2 regions of the Oxalobacter vibrioformis genome follow, and region 1 is predicted to be linked to the other one. Evidence: predicted binding sites of a transcription regulator. Region 1 holds the regulator's gene; the other holds the start of a gene.

Region 1 (3,161 bases):
CGCAAGCTGAATGTTCAAGACAATATTCGCGCCGTGCTGGAACTCCAGCACAAGGATGGGCAACCGTTTTCAAAATATGAAATAGAAACCCGGCTTGATGCGTTACTGGCTGAGCTCCAGATTGAAAAGCTGCGGGAAAACTCCGCCTCTTCCCTTTCCGGTGGTGAAAGACGCCGTGTTGAAATCGCCCGTGCTTTGGCAACAGACCCACAGTTCATTCTGCTGGATGAACCCTTTGCCGGTATTGATCCGATTGCCGTCATTGAAATTCAGCGTATTGTGCGCTTTTTGAAAGAACGGGGAATCGGGGTGCTGATCACGGACCACAATGTGCGTGAAACGCTCGGCATCTGTGATCATGCCTACATCATCAATCAGGGCACCGTTTTAGCCAAGGGTCATCCGGAAGAAATCATCATGGATGAATCTGTCCGGCGGGTCTACCTGGGAGAAAACTTCCGGCTGTAAAGACAAGAGCGCATGAAACTGAAACAGCAATCCCGCCTTACACAGCAACTTGCGCTCACTCCCCGTCTACAGCGCGCCATCCGGCTTTTACAGCTGTCAGCCACCAGCCTCAACCTGGAAATTGAAAAGGCGCTGGAAGATAATCCGTTTCTGGAACGCGTGGACAACCTGCTGGACAGTGCACTGCATCTCACCGCGGATGACACACTTATCAGCAACGAATCTGCCGCAAATCGGGTAACAATTGATAGCGAAGCGCCGGCTGATGGGTCTCTGGACTTCCGGAGCCCGTCCCATACCGCACAGGTTCCTAATAATGACGATATGGCTTCCCCGATGGAAGCCCCATCCCCTTCTCTGCGAGAGCATCTGACAACCCAGATACACATGCGTTTGAATGAGCAGCGTCAGTTGGCTCTGGCTGAGCTGATTATTGATGCGCTGGATGAAAACGGCTTCCTCATTGAGACGCTTGACGAGATGCTTGAGTGGCTACCTGAAGCGCTCAATATCCAGCGGTCCGAGCTGGAAACGGCCTTAAGGCAAGTGCAGGATCTCGAGCCTCCCGGCATTGCGGCAAGAAACAGCGTCGAATGCCTCGCTATCCAGTTGAAAAAACTGCCGGGACTGCCTTATGTCACGCGTAAAAGAGCCATTACGATTGTTGAAAATCATCTGCCTCTTTTGGCCCGACGGGATTTTTCCCGGCTGAAGAAGCTGCTGGATTGCGATGATGAAGATCTGACAGATGCCCGAAAAGCCATCCATTCCTGTGATCCGCATCCTGCAGCATCCTTTTCTGCTGAAAAAGCCCATACCCTGGTGCCGGAACTGCTGGCCTTTTATCAGGATGGCCAGTGGCAAATCGGACTGAATCCGGCAGCCCTGCCAAAGATCCGCATCAGCTCCCTGTATGCCGACATCATGAAAAATGCGGAAAACCGCCAAACCATGAATACACAGTTACAGGAAGCAAACTGGTTTATCCGCAACCTGCAGCAGCGTTATGAGACCATTCTCAAAACAGGACAGGCCATTGCGGAAAGACAGCAGCCGTTCTTTTCTGATGGCCCCATATCGATGAGGCCACTTGTATTGCACGAAATAGCTGATACACTAGAACTGCACGAGAGCACGATTTCCCGTGTGACAAACCAGAAATACATGCACACGCCGCATGGTATAGTTGAACTGAAGTCCTTTTTCGGAAGCCATCTGACAACGGAATCAGGCAACACCGTTTCATCAACAGCCATTCGGGAACGAATCCGGCAACTTATAGGAGCAGAAGACCAGAAAAAACCCTTATCAGACAACCGAATCGCACAGATACTGGGAGAACAGGGATTGGTGATTGCCCGTCGAACCGTCGCGAAATACCGCGAAACCCTGAAAATTCCTTCCGCTCATATGCGAAAGTCTCTGTCTCTGTAACTTCCATTGGCAGAGCAAAAAACATCACCCGAATGCTGTTTTAACAGGTGATAACTGATGACAATCTTTAGGAGAAACTTATGAATCTCACGATCAGTGGACATCATCTCGAAGTAACACCGGCCATCCGCAGTCATGTAGAAAACAAGCTGAACCGGATGAAACGGAATTTTGACAACGTGATCGACATCTCTGTCCTGTTGGCTGTGGACAATAATTCAGACAAGGACAAGAGACAACGGGCAGAGATCAAAATGAACATAAGTGGCAAGACGATACATGCAGAAAGTGCTGCACAGGATCTGTATGCTGCGATTGATATTCTGATGGATAAACTGGATCGGCAGATTGTGAAACACAAAACAAAATCAAAAGAACATGGACGTGAGTCCGTGAAAAATCTGCCAAGCGACTTGCCGTCCTGATCCCTGCATCAGGTCAATCAGCAAGAAGGCGCATCACGTTGCGCCTTTTTTGATGCCGGTTTTATTTTCCCTTATCGCTCCATGCCTGATACGGATTACGCATCAGGTTGGTATTGTAGTAGTGAGGGTCTTCCGTTACTTCCCGCCCCACCCAGTCCGGCAGGTCAAATGTCTGATCCACAGCCTCCAGCTCGATTTCCGCAATGACAAGCCCGGCATTTTCCCCAAAAAATTCATCGACTTCCCATATCATGCCGTCATGAGGAATCCGGTAACGAACCTTTTCAATAAGGGGCCTGACACAAAGGTTCTCCAGCATCTCCTGTGCATCTTCGAGCGGAATCGGATATTCCCATTCGTTCCTGAATAACCCGTCTGTACTGCTTTTGATGGTAACAAAGGCTTGCTGGTTCATGACCCGGATACGCACCACACGATCATGATCCGCTGACAGGTATCCCTGCCGGATGGTGTCTCCCTTTACCCTGTTTTTCCACCCGTCATTCGCCAGCAAAAACTTGCGTTCAATCTCTACTCCCATTGCCATTGCCCTTATCAATCGAAAAGCTTTTATACCATATCGTGCCGGTCCATCAAACCCATTCAATAAAGCGTGTTTTCCCTCCTGAAAAGAGCAGGTCCTTCCCCTGATATTTCTTTCTTTTCCCCTATGAAGGAGCATGAAAGCTTCAGTAACAACTGGTATAATAAAGAGATGTCGGGGCGTAGCGCAGCCTGGTAGCGTACTTGCATGGGGTGCAAGGGGTCGTGTGTTCGAATCACACCGTCCCGACCAATAAAATCAAAGGGTTACAGATTTTACGCTGTAACCCT
Region 2 (3,161 bases), 420 kb from region 1:
CATCTGGTTGGCCTGCGCCAGCATGGCGGTACCGGCCTGCTGCAGGATCGACGCACGAGAGAGTTCCGCGGTCTCGGCTGCATAGTCGGCATCCAGGATGCGACTCCGGGCGTTGCTGGTATTTTCGCTGTTGACTTCCAGATTCTTGATCGTGGCTTCAAAGCGGGCCTGGAGCGCACCGTAGCGGGCCATTTCATTGTTGACAATATTGATGGCCGCATCGGCAATCGCAATGGCCAACTGGGCCTTATTGAAATCGGTTACATCCAGGCTTGATACGGAATTCAATCGGGAATTTCCAACATCAATTTCCGTTGTCCCGCCTGCTATGGTGTATTTATCAGAAAAGCCGACATCATCCAGGCCAGTGACAGAAAAGCTTTTGTCAGAGTCGAAGGTCAGCACACCAGCCGCGACAATGGCTCCTTCCCAAGGCTTATCCGTATCACTTGAAAGATTGGTGAGTTCATCTAAATCTGCACCCTCCTCTATTGTTCCGTTCCCCTTGAAGGTATTAAGCTTGGGAGCTGTGGCCGGCGCTGTGATGTCTTTGGTGAGACCCACCATGATGTTTTCACCGGAGGCATGGGTCAGCTTGATGCCCTGGTCTGATACGACATTCGTCGCAGGATCAAGAACCTCATGGTATTCCGCTGTAATACCGGTCTTGGAACTTTGTGCGTTGATCGCATTGACAGCTGCGGCATACGAATCCGCCTGTTTTTCATTCGATCCGATGGTGAACGAGACATTGACAGAAGTTTTCTTGTTGTCACCAAACAAGGTGATCGAGTACGATTCATCTGCTGTGAAAGTATTCATAAACGCTTCCGTTTTGGCGCTGGCAGTCACGCCAGTCTTCGAGGAAAGCGCATTGACCGAGGCAGCAATGGTTTTTGCAGTATCCCCCAATACGGTCTTGTATATGGCCGAGCCGATACTGCCGTTAATGGTGATATCTTTATCTTCAGCAATCGTTGACACCTTGGGATAACTGCCCGGGGGAGTACCTCCCGCGTCAACTGCTGCCGCTGCTACGTTATCGGTGGTGACCCGGTTGTTGCCGTAGACATTCGTCAAAAAGTTCATGCCGCCGGCAGAAATGATATCTCCCGCATTGAAGCCAACCTGGTAATTCTGGGTGCCCATCGTGCCATTCAGCAGGCTCTGCCCGTTGAAGGTCGTCGTGGTGGCAATCCGGTTGAGCTCGGATACCAGTTGGTTAACCTCATCCTGGATTGCCTGCCGATCCAGCGAAGCGTTCGTGGCGTTGGATGACTGCACGGCCAGAGTCCGGATACGCTGGAGCATGTCAGCTGACGTGGACAGCGCGCCCTCTGCCGTCTGGCCAAGGGAGATACCGTCACGGGCATTGCGGATCGCCTGGTTCATGCCGTTGACCTGGGTGGTCATGCGAGAAGAAATACCGAGGCCTGCCGCGTCGTCTTTCGCGCTGTTGATGCGCTTGCCGGAAGACAGGCGCTCAAGGGCTGTGGACAGGGACGACTGTGTATTGTTCAGGTGACGCTGGGAATTCAGCGAACTGATATTGGTGTTGATGATTTGAGGCATGGTGCCCTCCTTTGTCTTTCAGGTTGTCGAAGTTATCTTTCGCAGAGGAAATCCAGCCTAAGCTTTTGGATTTACTGGTTTTTTCGACTTTTTGCGTTAATACCGGATTGACAATAATGTCGCAAGCTTCATCTGTAGCGGCTTTCACGGCGATTTGTTAGTGGATTCTGCAGGGAATGCGGATCACCCAATCATTCATTCACAAGGGGAAGCAGGCATTTGTCGTTTCCGCCTTTTTTCGGTCAGGTCTTCCGTCAATTTCAGGTTGGCATGATTCTTGCTTGTGTATGGGTAGGGGTGTTTGTTTTCCAAAAAGGAGGAAGTCATGAAATTTGTAAGTGCAATTATCAAACCCTTCAAGCTGGATGAAGTAAGGGAGGGGCTTTCATCAATCGGGATACAGGGAATGACGGTAACCGAAGTGAAAGGGTTTGGCCGACAGAAGGGGCATACAGAGTTGTATCGGGGTGCAGAGTATGTAGTGGATTTCCTGCCCAAGGTGAAGGTGGAGGTGGCGGTATCTGATGCCATGCTTGAGCAGGTACTGGAAGTTGTCCAGGAGACGGCGACAACCGGCAAGATCGGAGATGGCAAGATTTTTGTGTTTGACCTGAAGGAAGTGGTTCGCATCCGCACAGGTGAAACAGGTGATGAGGCGTTGTGAGGAAAGGATGGATGATATGAAATATGCTATTTCCTGTTTAAAAAGCGCAGGCACAAGGCTTTTGGGTTTGCCCTGCATGCTGGTGGCGTTTCAGTGCCTGGTTTTTTCGAGACTGGCCATGGCACAGGAAAGTGCTGTAGCAAATTCCGTTGCCGTTGTAACAGCAGGTGCGGCTGAAGTAGCTCAGGCCGCACCTGCTGTGCTTTCCGCCGGTGATACGGCCTGGATGCTGACATCGACGATGCTGGTTATCCTGATGATTATTCCGGGTCTTGCTCTCTTTTATGGCGGGCTGGCGCGCAGCAAGAATATGCTGTCAGTCCTGATGCAGGTGTTTGTGATTTTTTCGCTGACATCGGTGTTGTGGTGTCTGTATGGCTACACCCTGGCTTTTTCAGGGAAGGGCGCCATCATCGGTGATTTTGGCAAGGCTTTCCTCATGGGAATCACGCCTGATACGCTGTCTCAAACGCTTTCGACCATACCGGAATATGTATTTGTGGCTTTTCAATGCACCTTTGCGGGGATTACCTGTGCACTGATAGTGGGCGCTTTTGCCGAGAGGATGAAGTTTTGCGCCGTGCTGGTTTTCATTTTCCTGTGGTTTACCTTCAGTTATGTACCGATGGCACATATCGTATGGGGGGGCGGCTTTCTCAATGCCGATGGCGCGCTGGACTTTGCTGGCGGCACGGTGGTGCATATCAATGCAGGGATTGCCGGGCTTATCGGTGCTTATATGGTGGGCAGGCGCATTGGCTTTGGCCGCGAGTCATTTACGCCGCATTCTCTGACACTGACGATGGTGGGTGCTTCGCTTCTGTGGGTCGGCTGGTTCGGATTCAACGCGGGTTCGGCCGGGGCTGCTGACGGGATTGCCGGACTGGCCTTTATCAACACAATAGTCGCAACAGCAGCGGCGACA

The links. The regulator sigma-54, encoded in region 1, starts transcription at its own class of promoters, with help from an activator protein. The targets are predictions, from matches to a motif close to TGGCANGNAANCTGCTTT.
Region 2: the regulator sigma-54 is predicted to act here: its motif matches at 1,839-1,856, upstream of glnK (P-II family nitrogen regulator).

Annotation. Positions count from the first base shown of each region.
Region 1 is NZ_CP098242.1:848,633-851,793, forward strand. Features, by position in the region: gene lptB (LPS export ABC transporter ATP-binding protein) at 1-468, shown strand, start outside; gene rpoN (RNA polymerase factor sigma-54) at 481-1,902, shown strand; gene hpf (ribosome hibernation-promoting factor, HPF/YfiA family) at 1,983-2,327, shown strand; gene NB640_RS04230 (CYTH domain-containing protein) at 2,389-2,868, opposite strand; tRNA gene NB640_RS04235 (tRNA-Pro) at 3,047-3,123, shown strand.
Region 2 is NZ_CP098242.1:423,643-426,803, reverse strand. Features, by position in the region: gene NB640_RS02175 (flagellin N-terminal helical domain-containing protein) at 1-1,572, opposite strand, end outside; gene glnK (P-II family nitrogen regulator) at 1,898-2,236, shown strand; gene NB640_RS02165 (ammonium transporter) at 2,313-3,161, shown strand, end outside.